Linked DNA regions of Persicobacter psychrovividus. Each later gene encodes a partner of the first gene's protein in a complex. Links are inferred from orthologs where the notes say so. Each region holds a gene or a part of one and is shown on either strand. Other genes may lie near its edges.

Region 1 (11,119 bases):
TTGCACCGTCCTTATGTGGATGATGTATTCTTGGTGTCGGCATCAGGTAAAAAGATGTTCCGTGAGCCAGATTTGATTGACGTTTGGTTTGATTCAGGGGCGATGCCTTATGCTCAGTGGGGTGTATTGGCGGATGCTGTTGATGCGAACAACCCAATTTATACCGCAGACTTCATTGCTGAGGGTGTGGATCAAACTCGTGGATGGTTCTTTACCTTGCACGCTTTGAGCACGATGCTTTATGATAAAGTAGCGTTCAAAAACGTGATTGCAAACGGTTTGGTATTGGATAAGAATGGTAACAAGATGTCCAAGCGATTGGGCAACGGGGTGAATCCATTCGAAACCATCGATACCCACGGACCAGATGCTACACGTTGGTATATGATCTCGAATGCGAACCCATGGGATAACCTGAAGTTCGATATTGACGGGGTGATGGAAGTGAAACGTAAATTGTTCGGTACACTTCAGAACACTTACAACTTCTTTGCACTTTACGCCAACCTGGATGGCTTCGTGAACAATGGCGAAGTGATTCCGGTAGCACAGCGTACAGAGTCGGATCGTTGGATTATCTCCCGCCTGAACTCATTGATCAAAGTTGTTGATGAAAACTTGAACGCTTACGAGCCAACACGTGCGGCACGTGCTATTCAGGACTTCGTAACGGATGATATGTCGAACTGGTACGTTCGTCTGAACCGTAAACGTTTCTGGAAAGGCGAATTCAACGAAGATAAAAAAGCGGCTTACCAGACACTTCATGAGTGTTTGACTACCATCGCTCAGATCAGTGCGCCATTCGCACCGTTCTATATGGATACTTTGTATCAGAACCTGACAGCAGGTATCGAAGGCGCAGCGGCTTCTGTTCACTTGACCAACTTCCCAACAGCTGTGGAAGCAGACATCGATGCAGACTTGGAAGCTCGCATGACTTTGGCACAACAAGCGTCATCATTGGTTCACTCACTTCGTAAGAAGGAGAAAATCAAGGTGCGTCAGCCATTGCAACGTGTGATGATCCCTGCCTTGAATGATACGTTCAAAGCGCACATTGCGGCGGTTGAGGAAATCATCAAGAATGAGGTGAACGTGAAAGAAGTAGAGGTGATTGATGATACATCAGGCATCTTGGTGAAGAATATCAAGCCAAACTTCAAAACGTTGGGTAAAGCTTATGGTCCACGCATGAAAGACATCGCCAAGGCGATCAGTGCTTTTGAGCAAGAGGATATCGCTAAAATCGAAGCGGACGGTCAATATGTATTGGCGATCGAAGGTGGGGATGTTACCTTGACTTTGGAAGATGTGTTGATCACTTCTCAGGATATTCCTGGCTGGTTGGTAGCCAACGAAGGCGCTTTGACCGTCGCGTTGGACATCAATTTGAACGATGCACTGAAAGAAGAAGGTTTGGCGCGTGACTTGGTGAACCGTATCCAAAATATCCGTAAGGATATGGGCTTGGAAATCCAAGACAAGATCCAGATCAGCATTCAGAATGAGGAAACAATCGCTAAGGCGGTTGCTTCAAACGAAGCATACATCACTACCGAAACGCAGGCGACTGCCTTGGCCGTAGTTGATCAACTAAATGACGCCACAGCTTTGGATATCGACGGCTTGACCGTTAATCTAAAAGTATCGAAATAAGATAAATGAGCAGGGGAGGCTGGTCTTCCCTTGCTTTCTTTTTGATATTTTCTTTCGAAGGCTCAAACCTTTACATGATTTTTTGACACCAGATGCTCGATCTTGGTGAAACAATCCTAATCCGACATGAAATACGGAAAATATTTTCTGATTGCACTACTTGTAATCATTGTTGATCAGGCCGTAAAGATGGCTGTTCACTTTAACATGCCTTTGGGCACGGCAGGACAGATCAAAGTCTTCGGCGACTGGTTCAAACTGCACTATACCCTGAACCCTGGTATGGCCTTCGGTATGCAATTGGGCTCATCCTATGGTAAATTAATCCTGACTACTTTCCGATTGTTCGCGATGTTCGGCATCGGCTGGTACTTGATCCGATTGGCAAAGAAAGGCGCCAAAAATGGGCTGTTGGTCTGCATCGGATTGATCTTGGGCGGGGCAATCGGTAACCTGGTCGATAGTATCTTTTATGGGGTATTGCTGGATAATGCACCCTACACGGCCTCCACACCGTGGTTCCATGGTCAGGTGATTGATATGTTCTACTTTGACCTTTGGGAAGGCTTCTTACCTAAGTCGATTCCTTTCTGGGGAGGCAAGTACATGGCTTTCTGGCCGATATTCAATGTAGCGGACTCAGCGATCTTCGTTGGCGTGGCATTGATCCTTATCTTTCAGAAGAAGTTCTTGACGACTGTTGATGGGGAACGATTGGGATAGGCTGAATCGTTAGGATATTTGTCCACAGATTACACAGATTTCCACAGATTACTTTTGTAAGATGATGGGGATACGATAAAATGAAAAAACACCGCTTGAAATGGTTCAGGCGGTGTTTTTTTTGTAAGGACGTTCAGAAGAACATCTATGCAAGCGGAGCTTGCATGATTTGGGGTCGTAGCGGGACGCTACGACAAGTGAAAGGTGCTGGGCGTTTATATTAAATGCTGGGCGTGCCCTTGATGTGTGCAGGGCATTTTGATTAAATACAGGGCATGCCATTGATGTGTGCAGGGCATTTTGATTAAATACAGGGCATGCCATTGATGTGTGCAGGGCATGCCCTGCACCTACAGGGTTAATGCCTTCAAATCCTGCATGGTTCCATTGAAATCATTGCCATCGGCGAAGGTACCGACGGGGATTCCTTTGACACCAATTCGATCCGAGAATTGATGGAACTTCCATCCCAAATGTCGAATGCGGCTTTTGGTACTGTAACTGATCGCCGCCCTTTTGGATGGGTATTGCGCCACCCATAATGGGTACTGACCTGAAGGAAACAAAGTCTTCAGATGGGTTTCATAAAACTTCCGGCCGGAATAGATGATCGGTTTTTTGCCATACTTTTTCTCTGCCAAATCCGCCCAGGTCTTGAGGTCTTTTTTCCACCGTCTGATGTTTTTAGCCGAAGGGTTGCTTGGAGCATCCTCAATATCCAATACAGGGGGAAAATCCCCTTTCTTTAATTCGACGATATGATCAAAGAAATGCCACTGTGAGGCACCGGATTGGTTAGGCTTGAAGTAATGATAGGCTCCCTTGAGGTATTTTTCCTTTTGTAAGGCCTGCCAGTTTCTTTTGAACTTACGATCCCGTTTAAATGCTCCATAAGAAGCCCTGACAAAGACGAATTTAATATCATGCTTAGAGGTTCTGACCTTATGCCAGTTGATATTGCTCTGATGATGTGAAACATCAATGCCAAACACATAGCCCGAGTGGTTGGTCTGTCCACTGTCGCGGTTGCTGGTTCGAACAATATGATGTGTCTTTTTTCTTTTGTATAACTTTACGCCGACAACCGTCAGGCCAACAGCGAAGATATGGATCAGGAGCACCCAAAAAATGGTACGTTTGGTTTTACTCATCAAAAAAGTGATTCGTTGAAATGAAAATATGACCTAAATTAGTCCATTACTTATCTATAAAAGACTATAAATTTTCAAATAGATTAAAAGCTATATCATTATTGTATTATTTAACACAAAAAAGATCATATTTAATGCAATCAACCTTCACTGAGTGAAAAAATGTTATTTGGGTGGATCGGTGCAGGGCATTTTTATTGAATGCAGGGCATGCCCTGCATCAACATCAATATTAACGATCGACTTCGCCCAAAACAACATCAATGGATCCCATGATGGCGATCAAATCGGCAAGCATGGCGCCTTTGGACAATACGGGCAGGATGGAAAGGTTCACGAAGGAGCTTGATCGGGCTTTGCAACGCAAAGGCTTGTCTGCGCGACCATCAGCATCGAAATAGAATCCCAATTCTCCTTTTGGGCTTTCGCCACGGAAGTACATCGATTGTGCTTTGGGACGCACGCGCTTGGGAACAACGGCTTGCGGGTCATAGGATTTGTCACGTTTGTGTTCGCCTTTCAATTTCTCCAAACATTGCTCGATGATCTTGACCGATTCTTTGCATTCCTGCGCACGAACCCACGAACGGTCCCAACAATCGCCGACAGTACCCATCTCACCTTTACCGATCGGGATATCAAAATCCAATTCAGGGTACACACTGTAAGCATCCACCCGACGGAGGTCATATTTCAAGCCTGAAGCCCGCAACATCGGTCCCGTTACCCCATAATTAATCGCCAGATCTCTTGGTAACACGCCTACATTGGCGGTACGCTCGACATAAATTTTATTTTCAATCAACAGCTGATCTGATTCAATCAATTTGGGTTTAAGGTAATTGATGAATTCGGTGCATTGTTCCTCAAAACCCACCGGAAGATCATAATAAAGTCCACCGACCCAAATATAATTATAGAGCATACGTGCCCCGCAAAGCCATTCGAGCAGTCGAAGGATATGCTCACGGTCCCGCATCATCCAAATAAATGGGGTCGTCGCTCCGATATCCAAACCATAAGTACCAAGCGCCACAAAGTGCGAAGCAATACGGTTGAGTTCTGCTACCAACACCCGAATATATTCGGTGCGCTTGGGAATCTGATCGGTGATGCCGAGCATTTTCTCCACGCCCATACAATAAATATGCTCGTTGTTCATGGCCGTAACGTAATCCATCCGATCGACATAAGGAATGATCTGATTGTACATCAAAGCCTCCGTATGTTTTTCAAAACAACGGTGCAAATAACCGAGGTGAGGCACCACATCAACAATGATCTCTCCATCGGTAACGACCTCCAAGCGCAAAACCCCGTGGGTTGAAGGGTGCTGAGGTCCGATGTTGATGATCATCTCCTGATGCTTGAGATCTTTCTCGGTGTATTTGGAGGGCTCCGAGACGTTCAGGTGTTTCGGATCGTATTTGTATTGGATTTGGTTTGCCATGTCTGCGGGAGGGTCGTTGGATTAATATTTTACCTTGATGCCATGATAGTATTCCTGCACCTCGTAATCTTTGCGCATCGGATGCCCCTGCCAATCAGCAGGAAGGAGGATGCGACGCAGGTCGGGATGGTTGGAAAAGCGGATGCCGAACAGGTCGAAGGCTTCGCGCTCATGCCAGTCGGCTGTTTTCCAAAGGGATTCCACCGAGGCAATCTCGGGGCCATCTGCTCCTTCTTCATTTCTTGGCAAAACCACCTTGATCATCAGGTGATGATTGAAAGGAATGGAATAGAGGTTATAAACCACCCCCATGGTATTGGCCTTCATGCCATAATCCACCCCTGTCAGGCAAGACAACTGATCGAAATACAGTCGGTCGTCTTCTTTCAGAAAGAGGCACAGATCAAAAATCGCCCCTGCATCGACGGTAATCGATTGGGGAGAGTCATTGAGCCCCTGCTCCATGATGATTTCCTCGCCGAATTGGCTTTGCATCAGCTGAACGATTTCTTCGAATGACATAGGAGGTGGTGTTTATAATTGGATATTATGATTTTGATTTATTGTCCACAGATTACACACATTTCCACCCATTATTTATGGTTCGGAAATGTTGATTTATTCATGTGGCTCATTTAGATCATCTTGATTTGAATTGATCGCTGTAGGATCAGATCTATGTATCTTGTCAAACGTATCGTATCGATATTTTTTTGACCATGATTTACTTGATTAAAAGGATTATCATGATTTATATTATTTACATAGCCTAAAACAAATCCTAAAATCCTTCTTAATCATGGTAATCAAGGTTTAAAATTCACGAACACGACAAATAACAATTAACAAGGCAATAGGTGTGCCCGTACAGTATCCGAAGATTTTGATCAATCCATCTCGGCGAGCAAATCGGCAACGGCGGTCGGTGCCATTAGGCTTTCGGTACGGATCTTTTCCTGCAATTTCAGGAAGCCACCGATCAATGCTTCAGGGCGGGGAGGGCATCCGGGCACATAAACATCAACGGGGATGATACGATCGACCCCTTTGACCACATGATATCCATGATCCCAGTAGGGACCTCCACAGTTGGAGCATGAACCCATGGAAATCACGTATCGAGGCTCTGCCATCTGTTCATATAATCGTCGGATACGGTCTGCCATCTTGAAGGTAACCGTTCCTGCAACGATCATCACGTCGGATTGTCGTGGAGTACCGCGCGGAAATACACCAAGGCGGTCCAAATCATAGTTGGCCGCATAGGCACCCATCATTTCAATGGCACAACATGCCAGGCCGAAGCCCATCGGCCACAGGGACGACAGCCGTGCCCAGTTGAGCAGGTCATCAACCTTGGAGATGATGACGCCTCCTTTGGTAAACTCTTGATCTAACAGTCCCATCGGTATAAATTAGGTAAAGGTGATAACAGATTAATATTGATCGTTGAGGCGCTCGTACATTTCTTCTGGTACGCGGCTGTTGGCCTTGGGCAGCTTCACTTCAGGTTTTTCCCAGTCAAGGAAACCCTTTCCCCATACATAAGCCAGGCCGAGGGCAAGGATGAAGATGAAAAGCATCATCTCGGTTATGGCAAACCAGCCCCACAAACCGTTGGTCTCGGCAATTAAGTTCTTATCCCCAAAAACAGTCGCCCACGGAAACAGAAAGACGATCTCCACCTCAAAGAGAATAAAGAGCAGGGCGATAATATAAAACCGCATGTTGAACTGCCCCCACGCCGAGCCTACGGTATCTTCTCCAGACTCGTAAGTGGTGTTTTTTTCCTCATTAGGACGATCGGGGCGAAAGAGCCACGACCCAAAATAGGTCAGCATAACGAACAGGGCTGAGCCGATAATATATAATAAGACTTCCCCGAAAGCGGAGACTTGGGTGGCAATCATACGGTTAGATTAATAGATTACGGTTGGTATTGTAGACTGATCATTATACACTTTGGTGGTGACTGGTATTGTATTTACCGATCGCTAAGCACAAGCCACCGATCACCTATTTATAAATATGGTCATTCCGATTTGAAAAAGCATACCCAATAAGTGAAAAGTGATCAGCTACTTATTTATACAAAACTAAGGAGTGTAAGCAAAAAAGGAAATTCCGAGGATTGAAAAGCCTGAAAATGTCGCCTGAAAACCAATAATATTCAATTTGGAACGAATTTGAACAAGGATGTTAAATCAATTTTCATGCTGGCCTTCGTTCGGGCGGAAATCGTCGCCGAGGTCAAAATATTTATAATGCCCATTCATCTTGATCCGTCGCTTGGACTCATTAAACTGCCGTGCCACAGGAATAGTCTCGCGCAGGTGGTGGATCAAAAACTCCTGACGCTCGGTTTCCTGCTGCAGCTGTAAAAGGGCATATTTTTGATCAATCGAAAGCCCAAGATAGTGCCCAATACCAAAAGCCTGTGGTTGCTGGTTAAAGCCTACGCGCCCCACCATTTCCAGCGCCTGAAAAAATTCGGTGATCTGCTCTTTAAGCTCCATCACCTGATCCTCTTTTACGACCATATCGTTCGGCAAATAATGAATCAGCCCTGCGGGGTATTCCCTTGAATGCTTGACCTGTTCAAACTCCTCGACCTCGAAAACACGCTGCCCCACCACCTGAATATCCATTCGGCCATCGTTATACACTTTATTAATGGACTTCAGCAGCACCGTCGTTCCATATTTTATTTCACCATTCAGGCTCGATACAATACCAAACACACGATCACCACGCATACAATCATGGATCATCTGCTTATACCTGCGCTCAAAAATATGCAGATTAACCTTCTCCGTCGGGAAGATCACAATCTCTAATGGAAATAAGGGAATATATGATTGTAGCATATTGCAACAACTATTGGTGTGCAGAAAAGATTGAAAAAAGAGGGCTTAATTGAAGGTCATTTAGAAAAGGATCATTCTTCAATAAATGCGATGCGTCGTCGTTAATAAAATCACAGCACCATGTTTAGCATTAAATACTGCGCATAAAATAAGCACTTGAATTACACCACTTTGCGCATCCTGACAAGATAATAAATTATCATCACATATTAACACCACGCAGAAAGAAGTCGAGTTAATCTTAAACAATCCCCTCAAACATCTCTTCTAACAACAAAACAACTGAAAAACTACTATGAAAAAGTTTACTTCCCTGATCGTTGTCCTCCTGTGTTTGCTTGGGTTTCAGGCACAGGCGCAAGTTCACCTGATTCCTTCTGCAGGATTAACCGTCTCGTCGGTTAATAAAGATGCCGAAACCGCTAAAGCAGGGTATCGGCTTGGGCTGAATGTAAGAATAGGTGAGGAGCTGTATGTACAGCCAGGGTTCTTTTACACCAAAAACAGTGCAGAGTTGGATAAAGATGCTTTCTCCAATAATGCCGGCGATATCAAGTACGACCATGAAGGCTTTGAAATTCCTGTCATGATCGGTTATCATATCATCAATTCTGACGCTTTCAAATTCAGAGGGCACCTTGGGCCACAGTTCGGCTTTGGCTATACGGGCTCGATCTCGCAGGGCTTCGATGGTATTGATACCAATTCCACCCAATGGACCCTTAAAGCGGGCCTTGGTATCGATGTACTTTTCTTTACCCTTGATGCCGAATATGGTTGGGGCCTCAGCGATTCCTTTACAATTACAGAAGCTGGAAATTCTACCTCTTACAAAAGCAGATCATTCAACTTAACACTCGGGATAAGGCTATAAAAGACTATGGCACTATAACTTCCATTAAAAAGCACTTGGGCAATTGCTCAGGTGCTTTTTTTGCTCCCTACACCTCTCCCTCTGGTTGTCCGCTAAAAACACCTTTCGATCTATAAAATTTATTTTCCTGAAAAAAATTTAGATTTATTTATTCGGTTGAAAACTGATTTGGAAGGCTGAACGGGCTATTTCTTATGCTTAAATTATACATTTTATTTATAAAAACACCATAACCTTCAGATCCTCAGCCTGCTATTTTATTCTTATTTCCTCAAATGGTATGACTTTTGAAACATCATGATCAACTACCTAAAAAAAGAAAAAACAAAACTTAACGATCATGAAAAAACTATCCGTATTATTTGTTGCATTAATGATGTTCGTTGGGCTGCAAGCTCAAGCACAGATACATGTTATTCCTGCTGTTGGTATGACGGTTTCAAAACCAAACCATGATATGTTCTCTGCGCAGGCAGGTTACCGTTTTGGTGCAAGTGTTCGTATCGGAGATAAATTCTTCGTTCAGCCAGGATTATTCTATGCAAAATATACTGCCAAAGTAGATGTCCCAAATTCAGCTATGGCGAAACAAGCTTTTGAAGGCGTGAGTTTCGATCAGAAAGGCTGGGAAATTCCTGTGTTAGTGGGTTACAACTTTATCAACTCCGACATGTTCAAATTCCGTGCGTATGCAGGTCCTCAGGTAGGGTTTGGCTACAAAGGGTCATTGTCACATGGATTGGGTGCTTTTGATACTGAATCTACACAGTGGTCGGTAAAAGCAGGTCTTGGTGTAGATGTATTGTTCTTCACTTTGGATGCTGACTACGGTTGGGGCTTAAATGACGCTTTCAAAGCAACAGAAGCTTTTAACCATAACTCTTATAAGAACAGAACCTTCAATGTAACATTGGGTATCCGAATCTAAATTGCCGAATATAGATTTCTAAAAAAGTGCAGGAGTTTCTTCTTGCACTTTTTTTTGTGTTTAGGTTTTTAGTATAGATTCAAAGCGGCAGTGCTTTAATTTGTATCCTTGGAGTTCAGCCTTGCATTTTTTTTTGCAAGAACAAAAAAGACGCAGAACATCATCAGAAATCATCGTCTTATTCATTTACTAAACAATACTTGACATGAAAGATAAACTCATCGCAGCGCTGCTTGCCTTTTTCCTTGGTGCTTTGGGTATTCAGCATTTTTACCTTAAAAGACCGACGCATTATGGCATTTTGTCCATTGTCTTTTGTTGGACTTACATCCCTGCACTGATCGGTTTGATTGATGGTATTCAATTACTGATCATGAATGACAGAGAGTTTGCTGATAAATACAATGGTGGTGTTCAAAACATAGGATTTAATTATCAGCAAGCGCATCAGCAACATGCTCGCCCTGTGACCTCTACCAACGTTGCAGATGAATTGAGAAAGCTTCATGAACTGAAGGAGTGCGGGATTCTTACTGAACAAGAATTCAGTGAGCAGAAGCGGAAGCTGTTGAGAAAGTAGAATTTCTCTTTAATAAAAAAGCCCGAAGCCGATCATTGAAAAGATCAGCTTCGGGCTTTTGTATTTATGATACACTATCTTCTTTTACAAGAAAATAAGGTTAATCCAACTTATCGGATTTGAGGTCCACCGTAGGCCTGCTTTTGTTGTTTGCCGTATCGATACTTAATCGAATCATCCAAGCCAAGAATTAAGGTAAAGATAGGCGTCAGGAAGATCAACCCCAGCGCAAAGCCTGTTCCTCTACCATAAGCTTTGGCGGTCTCCAAGCTAAGTTTAACCAAAAGATAAATATTAGCGAGTGGGATGATTGCCAAGATAATCATCCACTGAGGCATTCGGACAATCCCCAAATGTACATAAAGATTATAGATCGGGATAAGGGCTTTCCATCCAGCCACACCAGCTTTGGTGAAAATCTTCCAATAGGCAATAATTTGAATGGCCAGCAGGACAATCATTACGATTGAGGTCAAACCGCCTGCGGCAACTTCTGTTCCGTTTTGCATTTTCTATCTTTTTTATGGTAAGTGATTAACTCCCATAGCACAAATAGGTTACCAAAGCGAGGAAACCTCTTACTTTTGTCTTATTTTTTATATCAATTGAATAAATCCTGAAAGATATCCTCCAGCTTTCCGTAGGCACGAATCTGAATGCCATACTTGTTGAAATCAATCCCTTTCAGCCCAAACTTGGATACATAAATCGTCTGGAAGCCCATTTTTTCCGCTTCGGCAATTCGGCTTTCAACATGCGTTACCGCACGGATTTCCCCACCAAGGCCAATCTCTGCCGCAAAGCAGACGGTCGGTGGAATTGCGACCTCCTCAAAAGAAGATACCAAGGCTGCCGCCACTGCCAGGTCAAGGGCAGGGTCTTGCACT
Region 2 (11,192 bases), 1.3 Mb from region 1 along the record:
CGGCTTATGGCTGCAATTACAACAACACCCATAAGGCCAAGATAAACACCCCACAAAGCATATAAGCAATGATGGATTGTGTTTGTCGCCCTTGCACTTTCCCGAAAGACTTGCCTAATGCAGAAGACAGGTTGGCGGAAAAATTAACCAGTCCATCAACAATCCAGATGTCAAGGGTTCGGAAAGCCTGCCCCAATATCACGACCGCAACCCCTATGGCATTAACCACCCATTGGTTGGCCTGATCGAATTTTCGGAAAACCCGAGAAGCACTCAGGGTTAGTCCGCCGATTGCAACAATGCCTTTGTCAAGCACATTTTTATCAAACCAATGCAGTCGGTAAGCCCAACGCAGGCTGCGGATCATGAAATGTTTTCGGTAAAAACGATCCATATAAAAATTATTGATCGACAAATACCCCCATCGGCCTTTTGGCCTGCGATGACTGTAATCTATGCCGAGTTTACTTACCCGACTATATTTTCGATAGGCATAGCCCAAGCCCAATAATGCCGAAGCCAAGGCCAGTAATGGGACATACCAAATCTCCCGCTGACCCGCAATTTGCCAGTCGGCGAGCATCACATTCATTGGCTGATCAACGGCATGATACAACCAGGAAGCGTGTCCATCGAAAGGATTCAAGCCGTAAACAAGCCAGACCGATAGCATCGCCAAAAGACCAACAGGCACGGTTTTCTTCCAGGAAGGATCGTGCAGGGAATCGTAACAATTACAGGCCGCCTGACATTCAACGATCAATCTTGACTTTGACCAAAAAACCAGGTACCACTGTCGAGCCATATAAAAAGCCGTAAGCACAGCGGCTCCAAAACCACTCAAAGGAACAAACCATGCCCAATATTGCCCGTGGGCACTGAGGTTTTGCGCCCATTCCCAGGAGGCCATAAGAATGGCATCTTTGGACATAAATCCTGAAAAGAACGGCAGGCCAATCAAGGCGAGTGCACAAATGGTGTATCCCGCATGAATCAGGGGCATCCGCTTGCCGAGGTCACCCATTTGACGCATATCTTGCGGATCGAGATGGATACTGATATTCTTCTTTTTACATTCAGCATGAAAATGGTGCATGGCATGAATGACCGCACCAACGGACAGGAATAAACCCGCCTTGAAAAACGCATGGGTAATCAGGTGAAACAGGGATGCATCGTAGGCACCTACCCCCATGCCCATCACCATATAACCCAACTGCGAGGAGGTAGAATAGGCCAACACCCGCTTGATGTCAAATTGGTTCAAGGCCGAAAAGGCTCCCATCATGGCGGTAATGGAACCGATCAGGGCGATCACTATCAATGTTTCAGGCGCCAGCATCGGGAAAACCCTCGCCAAAAGGAAAATCCCTGCGGCAACCATGGTTGCGGCGTGGATTAATGCAGAAACAGGCGTTGGCCCCTGCATGGCATCAGGCAACCAGACTTGCAAAGGAAACTGCGCCGATTTACCGACTGTCCCCATGAATATCCCCAGCCCACCGAGAATTAACCACGTGGAAGGGATTTGTGCCAAAACTGACGCATTGCTGAAAAGGGCGGTGAGTTCCTGAAAATTAAGGGTATGAAAATAGGCCCAGAAAATCATGATTCCGAAAAGAAAACCCATATCCCCCACCCTGTTGGTCAGGAATGCTTTACGGTTGGCATTCGCTGCCGAGGGGCGCTCAAACCAAAAACCGATCAGCAAATAAGAAGACAAGCCTACCAGCTCCCAACCCATGAAAAGTACCAATAGGTTATCAGCCAGCAGGATGATAAACATACTGAAGGTAAAGAGCCCGAGGAAACTATAATAGCGGGCATAATGTGGCTCGCCTTTCATGTAGTTCATCGAGAAAATATGCACCAGTAAAGACACCAGGCTGACCACCACCAGCATTACTGCGGTAAGCTGATCAAGCAATAGGCCGATATTGAACTGATATTCGCCGACAGAAAACCACGACCACTGTGCTGTAATCACATGGTTGGGAAATACCTGCATGGCGACAAATACCGACATGACCAACGAAATACTGACAGCGCTAATGGCCAGTCGGTCACTTTTGGCGCCGAAATAGTCCGAAAAAAAGGCGATCAGCACAAAAGACAGCAAGGGCAGGATCATGGCCAATATCCCTGCTCCAATGGCCAAAGAATTATATTGAGTTAAGGTTTCCATTTAGTTTAAGTCAAGGTCGATGGAACGCAAATGATGATAAAGCTTAAAAACAATGGCGAGTGCAATGGCAATTTCTGATACCGCAACCACCATTACAAACATGGTAAACATTTGCCCCGAAAAAGTGGGGTCGTAATGCGAAAAAGCCACCAGATTGATATTGGCGGCATTAAGAATCAGCTCAATCCCCATCAGGATAACAATGGCATTTTTCTTCATCAGGACAATCATGATCCCAAGAGAAAACAACAGGGCCGAAAATATTAATATATGCGCTAATGGAATCATTTCATTATATCATTAACATCCGCCAAAAAACGGACAGAACCACCAAAATTAATGTTGCGGGCGTCAGGTATTTCCAGGCGAAACTCATCAGCTGATCCACCCGCAAACGAGGATAGGTCCAGCGCACCACCATTTGGAAAAATATCACCACAAAGGCTTTCGACAGCAACCAAAAACCACCCCAAAGGTGCCCACTCACACTACCAGGCTGACCGCTTGTCCATTCGGCAAGAGGCCAGGATCCGATATTGGGAAATGGAGTATTCCAGCTGCCAAAAAACAATACAGCCATCAGAATAGACATCAGCAACATCATGCCGTACTCTCCAAGCATCAGCATGGCAAATTTAAAACCCGAGTATTCCACATTGTAACCAGCGATCAGTTCACTTTCCGCTTCGGCAAGGTCGAATGGCGCACGGTTGGCCTCTGCCAGCGAAGCGATGAAGAAAATCACGGCCACAGGAATAAGAATCGGCGCCCTGACAATATTCCAGCTTAGAATACCACCAATGCTGGAAACTTCAATGCCCGTGGCTTTAATGCCAAACAAATAGCTGACCTCCTGCCCGTGGGCCACGGCAAAAATTCCCTGCTGAAAGGATATTGCCTGCAAATCGAGGGTCTGACAAATACAGACGACTGCCAGCACACACATCCCCATAGGCACCTCGTAACTGATCAGCTGCGCTACAGATCGCTCAGCACCAAAAAGGGCATATTTATTATTTGCGGCCCATCCCGCCATCAGAATGCCGACAACATCAAAAGTGATAATGGTCAGTAGGTAAAACAAACCGACCTGCAAACCTGCGCCAGTCCAGTCAGAGGTTAAAGGCAAGACGGCAAACCCACTCAATATTGCAGAAAACACGATAATTGGTGCAATGGGGAATAGCTTTTTATCAACACGGTCATGGGAAATATCCTCTTTCATCAGGAGTTTCAGCACATCGGCGATGGTCTGCAAAAGGCCAAACTTACCCGTATCCATTGGGCCCAGGCGATCCTGAATAAATCCTGCAATTTTCCGCTCGGCATAAATTCCCGCTACGGCAAAAGTAAGCAACAGCGGAAGGTAAAATAGAAAGGTTGTGATGGTCATCTTGCTCGTTTTGCTAAATATGTCCCTGCGATTAATGCAACCAAAAGCATGACTGCCACCAATTCGAAAGGTAAAATAAAGTTGGTCATGGTGGCGATACCCAATGCACGAATACTCCCATCGGCAACGGCATCGGCCTGCATCCAGGGACGTTTTGCCCATTCAAACTGAGAAAACACCAAGCCAAGAAACCCAAAAGTCACCATGCCTAAAATCAGGCTGACCAGCACGTTTTTATTGGCCGTAATGATGGGTTTTCCATTGAGCCTGTTAGTCAGCATCACCCCAAAAATCATCAGCACCAATATGCCCCCGATATAGATCATGATTTGTGCAATTCCCAAAAAATCAGCCCCCATCAAAACAAACAGTGCGGCAACACCAAAAAGGGACACCAACAGCGAAAAAGCTGCGTAAAGTACATTTTTGGCAAAAATAATGGTGATGGCCGACAATAATGTCAGCCCCATAAATCCATAAAACAGGATTTCATATATCAAATATTGGTTCATTAAATTTAATCCTCTTTCGGTTTAGTATTAGGTATTTTTGGCTTAAGCACGGACTTTTTTGCTACATTCGTCCCTGAACCGGCCGTTGGAATTTTTGGCTTGGCTACTGCTTTCTTCACGACATTGCTGCCACTCGTTGTCGTTTCAGCGGCTGAACTCGTCCCACCGATTTTTGGCTTAAGCACGGGCTTTTTAGCCACATTCGTTCCTGAACCTGCCGTTGGAATTTTTGGCTTGGCCACTGCTTTCTTCGCGACATTGTTACCGCTCGTTGTAGTTTCAGCTGACGAACTCATTCCGCCGATTTTTGGCTTAACCACAGGCTTTTTTGCTACATTCGTTCCTGAACCTGCCGTTGGAATTTTTGGCTTGGCTACTGGCTTCTTCGCAACATTACTACCGCTCGTTGTCGTTTCAGCGGCTGAACCCGTTCCGTCGATTTTTGGCTTAAGAACGGGCTTTTTAGCCACATTCGTTCCTGAACCTGCCGTTGGAATTTTTGGCTTGGCCACTGGCTTCTTCACGACATTGCTGCCACTCGTTGTAGTTTCAGCTGCCGAACCTGCTCCGCCGATTTTTGGCTTAAGAACGGGCTTTTTAGCTACATTCGTTCCTGAACCGGCCGTTGGATTTTTTGGCTTGGCCACTGACTTCTTCGCGACATTGCTGCCACTCGGTGTAGTTTCAGCTACCGAACCCGCTCCGCCAATTTTTGGCTTAACCACAGGCTTTTTTGCTACATTCGTTCCTGATCCGGCCGTTGGGATTTTTGGCTTCGCCACTGCTTTCTTCGCGACATTGCTGCCACTCGGTGTGGTTTCAGCTGCTGAACCTGCACCACCAATTTTTGGCTTAAGCACGGGCTTTTTGGCCACATTCGTTCCTGAACCTGCCGTTGGAATTTTTGGCTTGGCCACTGCTTTCTTCGCGACATTGCTGCCACTCGGTGTGGTTTCAGCTGCTGAACCTGCACCACCAATTTTTGGCTTGAGCACGGGCTTTTTGGCCACATTTGTATTTTCTGGCGTTTGTTCATCCGCCTTTTTCATCGCTGGAATCTGGGGCTTCACAACTTTTTTGGCGGTTGCTGCTGAAGGCACCTTCGGTTTAATTACCGCCTTAGCCGCTGGTTTTGGGATACTCACCTTTGGCGCTCCCACGGCTTTAGGCTTGATAACCGCCTTGGCTGCAGGCGAAGGTTTCGCTGCTTTGGCTGCCTGCTTTTCCTCCTGCACCTTTTTCCATTTAGCCTCTGCCTCAAGAATCTCCAAAGGCGTCATGGTTGCAAAAGGCACATTATGCTCTGCAAAATCAAAAGTAGAATAGTCATATTCCGACGTCATGGTCAGACATTCGGTAGGACAAACATAAGTACAAAGGCCGCAGAACATACATTTGGCCATATCGATATCAAACTTTGCCAAATGCATCCTGATAGAAGATCCATCAGACGTTTTACCAAGTTCCTCCGCAGAGCGTACAGGAACGATATCTATACAATCCACAGGACACACCTTAGCGCACTTATCGCAAACAATACAGTCCTCCTGCTCCAAATCAAGCTTATATCGCCCATTGATAGGAACCTCCAGTTTTTGATGCGGATATTGTAAAGTTACAAGCCCTTCGTTCTGGTCAAAATACCCCTGTTCATCGATCCCACGGTTATCATGAGACTTGGTCGCCTTCACAAAATGGGTCAATGTCAGCCCCATTCCTTCCTTTAAGGTTTTATAGGCATCCTTTATATTTGTCCAATATTTATTCTTAAAATTTTTACTCATGGGTATTTTTTGAGAATATTGCGTCTCCAGCCTCCAAAGCTACAAGATCTCGGCACAAAACGCAATCTGTCCAACTGCTCAGTGTCAGTATTAAGAATTTAAGATACCTAAAATCTATTGCGAATGCGCAAATTTATATTTTTATAACACCGCAAATTAAAATTACATAAATTTTACACAAACTTACACAGCACAAATTCGATATAAAATTTAATTATATAACCTACTTATGAAAAAAATACTACTCCTTGCTGCACTACTCAGCACTTCATCTGTATATGCTCAAAATACAACAGCAAATGCAAAAAAAGAGGTACAAAGGCCTCAAAAAGAATGGAAAGTCGGTGGCACGACAGGCATTAATATGTCTCAGGTGACTTTAAGCAACTGGGCGGCTGGTGGCGACAATTCCATCGCAGGTAATGCCTTCGCCAATGTGTATGCGAATTATTCCCATGAAAAAATTATTTGGGGAAACAAGCTGGATGTTGGTTACGGACTGATCCGCAAAGGGAGTTCTGGTCAGGAAAAAACCGAAGACCGCATAGATCTGCTTTCGAGTTTCAGCCGCCAGATCAAGGACAGCCGATGGTACTATACTGGATTGCTGAACTTCAGAACGCAATTTGCCGATGGTTTCGACTTGAAGGGCGATGACCCTACCAAACGAATCTCGACATTTATGGCACCTGGTTACCTGGAATTTTCTGCGGGTACTACCTATATCATTAAAGATTTATTCAGTCTGTACCTTGGGCCTATCGCCACGAAAACCACCTTTGTAATGGATGATGAATTATCTAACCAAGGGGCGTTTGGTGTTCAGAAAGGCGATAATTACCGTTTTGAAGTGGGGGCAAACGTCAGGTTCCAGTTCAAAAAAGATGTGGCTAAAAATGTCACCTTTCAATTAAATGGTAACTTCTTCTCCAATTACCGCGAGAATCCTCAAAATATTGATGTAAACCTGGATGCTTTACTCGACCTGAAAGTAAACGACTGGCTTTCTGCCAACATTTCGGTGCAAACCATTTATGATGACGATATCAAAATCAACGACATGGGGCCACGCCTGCAATACAAACACGTGATGGCCATTGGCTTGGTGTACAAATTTAAAAACCACCAATAAGCCTTCCTGATCTTCAGAAAAACCACTAATTTTAAACTTCAATTAGTGGTTTTTTTATGTTCTTTTTGCTTTCCAAAATCCTCGTTTACGGCATCCAGCCAATTTCATGGATCTTCGTCCTGCTCCTGTTTTCGGTTTGCCTCCCAAAGTGGCGAAAAAAGGCGTTGATTTTTTCCCTTTTGCTGCTATTCATTTTCGGGAATCAGCCCCTGTTTGATTTCATCAATCTGAAATGGCAAATAGCACGCCCGTCGCTCGAAGAATTACAGTCCGCTGCTCCCAAAACAGCTATCGTTCTTGGTGGCGCCACCCTGACGGGGAGACAACCCTACAGACTGACCTCCTTTAATCAGGCTGCCGACAGGATCACGCAGGCGGTACAATTGTATCGGATGGGTGTGATTGACCACATTATTTTCACGGGTGGTAATGGGCATCTCCAAAAAATCGATGGGGAGCCAAGTGAAGCTGCCCAAAGTCTGCAATTTCTTTTGGACTGCAACATTCCCCGTTCCGCCATACTATTGGAGGATCAGTCAAGAAACACTTTCGAGAATGCGCTTTTGACCAAAAAAATCATCGATCAGCACGCCTCCTTCAAGCACAAAAATTACTTGTTAATTACTTCAGCCTTCCATATGCGTCGCTCGGTCGCCTGTTTCAAAAAACAAAATATCAACACTGTACCCTTCAGCGTTCATTATTTGACTTCAGACCGAGATTTTATGGTGCAAGAATATGTATTGCCCAATGCAGAAACGCTGACCCAATGGAATATGATCATCAAAGAATGGATTGGCTTTGCGGCTTATAAGGTGAAGGGGTATGTATAAGGTTTATCTACGGAGGTTGCTGAATCACTGAAACTCGAACAATAGCGCTACAACCCGTAAACAACACACGCTATTATTGGAGGGCTCCTTCATCAAAAAGAATAGAAAGTAATTTTGTGGATTTGCGATGGGCGACATCCAACTTCCGCAATAAAAAAATCCGTGGAAATCTGCTTGATCTATGGACAATAAAAATTGTGCGATAATTTAAGTCTTGCACCAGTCGGTTGTTTCAACCCTATTTCAAACTTGAAAATTTCGGCCTCATCAAGCTTTATGACCTTAATGTAAAACACCAATAACAGAAAAGGGCTTGGCACATCACCAAACCCTTTTTTATTCATTATCACCGCAATTGTTCTTTTAAAAGAACATCGGTTTATCCAACTTTTTCGCAATACGATAGGCGGCATTAATCAAACCGACATGGCTGTAGGCCTGTGGGAAATTCCCCCACTGACTGCCCGTTTTTGCATCAACATCCTCACTCAATAAGCCAAGGTGGTTCGTATATTTCAATAACTTTTCAAACTCGATAATCGCTTCCTCTACCCTGCCCACAACAGCAAGGGCCTCCACATACCAGAAAGAGCAAATCAGGAAGGTTGTTTCGGGCGTTCCAAAATCATCGACATGTCGGTAACGGTAAAACAAGCCTTCTTTGGTTCTGAGTTCCTTTTCCATCGCCTTCAAGTGCGACTTGGCTACAATACTGGAAGAATCCAAATAACCCATCATGATCAACTGCAGGTTGGCCGCATCAAGCTCGGGCGATCCCGCCGCCTGTGTATAAACACCGCGTTCATCTTCATAACACCCCTCGATACGCTCAAAAGCACGTTTTTTAAGGTCTCGGGCGAGGTTCATCATTTTCTGATCACCAAATCTTGAGGCAATTTTCAGTGCCGCGCTACTTCCTGCCCACTGAAACAAGAAAGTGTAACAATAATACTTCGAACGGTCACGGAACTCCCATAAACTGGCATCTTTTTCATCGATTGTATTTTCGATCATTTTCAGAATATCCCACATCATGTCGTGAGAACTGAAGCGGTTTTCATGGTGAAAACGGGCATCTGCGAACAAGGGCAAAAGGCTGATCATCACCTGCCCATACACATCATTCTGAATATGTTCATGCGCCTGATTACCAATCCTAACAGGGCCATTTCCGAGGTAACCTTCAAGGTCAAGAATCTTCTCCTCCAGCTTGGATTTCCCTTTAATACTATACAAAGGCTGAAAGCGCTCTTTCTCTTTGGAAGAAATATTGGCGATATAATTAAAGTACCTTTCCGACTCCTCGAAGTGACCAATATGATTGAAAGCCTGAAGGGTATAGAAAGTATCCCGCATCCAGCAAAAACGGTAATCCCAGTTTCTTCCACTGCCTGGCGATTCGGGCAATGAGGTGGTACTGGCCGCAATAATTGCCCCTGTATCTTCATACTGATGGATTTTCAGAGCGAGGGCAGAACGAATCACGGCCTCCTGCTGAAAATGCCCAATACTGGTGGACTTCACCCAATCTTTCCAATATTTCTGAGTGGCACGCAAAAACTCATCTGCGGTACGTTCAAGAGCCGCCTCGAGTGGTGCGCCGTAGGTCAGGGCAAGGTATTTGGTCTCATTCAGAAAGAAAGGCTCCTCATCATCAATCACATAACTCAGTGGAATGTTGGTCGTCAGTCGTACCTCATCGCCAATGCCAAGATATTTAATATGATTAGAGCCCACCACGCGTTGCGGATTTTTCTTCCCATAGTCCCCTTTAGGGCTGCAACGTACATTCACCCTTGGGTTACCTGAGAGCGGCTCCACTTTCCGAATTAACATTAAAGGCCGAAAATACCGATCGAACTGCGGAAATCGTGGGGCGAAATCCGTTACGCGGTACTTCCCATTGGAGTCTTCTATTTCGGTAACGAGAATGTTGGTGTTTTCCTGATAATATTGATGTGAGCTGAATTCCTCATCGACGGGTAAAATTGAGAACTCCCCGCCTTTTTCTTTGTCCAGTAAACTTCCGAAAATAAAACTGCTTTCAAAGGATGGCCAGCACATCCAAACCACATCGGTTCGTTTGTTGATAGAGGCCATAAAAGCACAGTTTCCTACAATTCCGAAATCATAAATATGAGGTTGCGACATAAGACTTAGGTTAGGTATGTTTGATTAGGAGATTATTAAGTTCTAAAATTTTTCAGTTAGAACCAAACTAAGCAAGCATGGATCCTTACTAAATTTTGGGCAAAAAAATAGCTGTTAGATTTAGAAATTACTAACAGCCAACACATTGTGGTTAAATGAAAAAAGATATAAAAAAATCATTCAACATAGTCAAAAAAATCCATTCGATAAAAAAATCAAACCTAATCCACAATCTAATCTAAAATGTATAAAATTACTTATTAAAAACGATCCGCAGGAATAACAATCCACATGATTGCATAAGCCAAAAAGCCTATTCCCAATGAAAGAAACAACAGAATGAATATCAGCCTTATAATGACTGGATCAATATTGAAATACACGCCAATGCCAGCACATACCCCTGCAATCAGCTTTCTATTTATTGATCGATATAATCTCCGCTCCATCTCTGTTTCTTTATATAAATATAGGCTAAATTTTAATATTCAGAAAAAATTTGGCCTAAAAATTACAATAAAATCAAAATATTATTTGAAAACAGCGGCATTTTTCAACTCCCACTAATATAAGTTTATAAAAAAAACCGCAGAAATAAAACTGCGGTCTTCATATTTTTTACGAAAAATGATAAAATTTATGCTTGCTGCAAAATTCTCAGTTCAGCACGCAAAGCTTTCACTTTCTGCTGTGCCTCTTCAATTTTCTTATCGTACTCAGCACGAAGCGCTTCGGCATTTTTCGAACGAGCGAAGAAACCTAAATTACTGTTCCAAGTATTGATTTCATCTTCCAAGCCCTGAATCTGCTTACGCAAATCCTGCTCTGCTTTGTGCGCAGCGTTACGGTCGTTTCCAGATTTCAAACGCTGATATTTGGCTTGCAAAACCATGCGTTGTTTTTCCTTCTCATCAATCCCTTCTACTGCCTCCAAATAAGCGGCATTGCTTTCCGCCCATTTTTGCTGAATGCTATTGATATCCGATCTTGGCACAAAACCGATTGCCTCAAATTTTGCCTGAATCTCCTGAAGCGGTTCCAAGCTTGTTGGTTTTTCCGCAGCAAGGGCTGTCAGTTGGTCACAAAGTGCCAATTTCTGCTCCAAGTTCGCTTTGAACTCTTGCTCAACCACCTCATTTTTCTGACGCTTACGGTTGAAGAAGTGATCACAAGCAGCTTTGAATTCATTAAATACAGAATCC

Evidence for each region.
Region 2: the proteins of nuoB (region 1) and AABK40_RS07975 are in contact, whole or in part, in a crystal structure (PDB 6Y11), measured with the Thermus thermophilus proteins. The link is inferred for Persicobacter psychrovividus from one-to-one orthologs. Residues at the interface, in WP_096411117.1 of Thermus thermophilus: Arg16, Glu17, Gly18, Leu24, Leu27, Val28, Trp30, Gly31, Arg32, Asn34, Ser35, Trp37, Thr54, Asp55, Ala56, Asp59, Ala61, Arg62, Phe63, Gly64, Glu66, Val67, Phe68, Arg69, Ala70, Ser71, Arg73, Gln74, Ala75, Asp76; in WP_096411122.1 of Thermus thermophilus: Arg36, Val44, Arg45, Met46, Gly47, Pro48, Asn49, Arg50, Val51, Leu57, Gln58, Ala61, Asp62, Ile64, Lys65, Ile67, Phe68, Lys69, Glu70, Ile72, Val74, Glu223, Ala224, Glu225, His233, Thr234, Glu235, Tyr236, Ser237, Trp241.

The regions. Positions count from the first base shown.
Region 1 is NZ_AP025292.1:3,140,972-3,152,090, forward strand. The notes cover bases 4,631-7,493. They hold nuoB (NADH-quinone oxidoreductase subunit NuoB), read right to left. Parts: upstream 6,390-7,493; coding sequence 5,871-6,389; downstream 4,631-5,870. Other genes in these bases: AABK40_RS13540 (NADH-quinone oxidoreductase subunit D), read right to left, coding at 4,631-4,983; AABK40_RS13545 (NADH-quinone oxidoreductase subunit C), read right to left, coding at 5,005-5,505; AABK40_RS13555 (NADH-quinone oxidoreductase subunit A), read right to left, coding at 6,420-6,893; AABK40_RS13560 (LON peptidase substrate-binding domain-containing protein), read right to left, coding at 7,188-7,493. Outside these bases: ileS (isoleucine--tRNA ligase), read left to right, coding at 1-1,659; AABK40_RS13530 (lipoprotein signal peptidase), read left to right, coding at 1,786-2,382; AABK40_RS13535 (glycoside hydrolase family 25 protein), read right to left, coding at 2,733-3,533; more of AABK40_RS13540, read right to left, coding at 3,766-4,630; more of AABK40_RS13560, read right to left, coding at 7,494-7,850; AABK40_RS13565 (outer membrane beta-barrel protein), read left to right, coding at 8,146-8,724; AABK40_RS13570 (porin family protein), read left to right, coding at 9,065-9,652; AABK40_RS13575 (NINE protein), read left to right, coding at 9,858-10,232; AABK40_RS13580 (DUF5684 domain-containing protein), read right to left, coding at 10,343-10,741; DNA repair protein RadA, read right to left, coding at 10,834-11,119. UniProt on the Escherichia coli protein: NDH-1 shuttles electrons from NADH, via FMN and iron-sulfur (Fe-S) centers, to quinones in the respiratory chain. The immediate electron acceptor for the enzyme in this species is ubiquinone.
Region 2 is NZ_AP025292.1:1,869,459-1,880,650, forward strand. What follows is about bases 1,529-4,464. They hold AABK40_RS07975 (complex I subunit 1/NuoH family protein), read right to left. Parts: upstream 3,579-4,464; coding sequence 2,478-3,578; downstream 1,529-2,477. Other genes in these bases: nuoL (NADH-quinone oxidoreductase subunit L), read right to left, coding at 1,529-2,185; nuoK (NADH-quinone oxidoreductase subunit NuoK), read right to left, coding at 2,186-2,473; AABK40_RS07980 (NADH-quinone oxidoreductase subunit J family protein), read right to left, coding at 3,575-4,090; AABK40_RS07985 (4Fe-4S binding protein), read right to left, coding at 4,096-4,464. In the rest of the region: more of nuoL, read right to left, coding at 17-1,528; more of AABK40_RS07985, read right to left, coding at 4,465-5,874; AABK40_RS07990 (DUF3078 domain-containing protein), read left to right, coding at 6,104-7,006; AABK40_RS07995 (YdcF family protein), read left to right, coding at 7,063-7,839; AABK40_RS08000 (glycoside hydrolase family 15 protein), read right to left, coding at 8,203-9,990; AABK40_RS08005 (PspC domain-containing protein), read right to left, coding at 10,251-10,439; AABK40_RS08010 (DUF349 domain-containing protein), read right to left, coding at 10,628-11,192. UniProt on the Escherichia coli protein: NDH-1 shuttles electrons from NADH, via FMN and iron-sulfur (Fe-S) centers, to quinones in the respiratory chain. The immediate electron acceptor for the enzyme in this species is believed to be ubiquinone.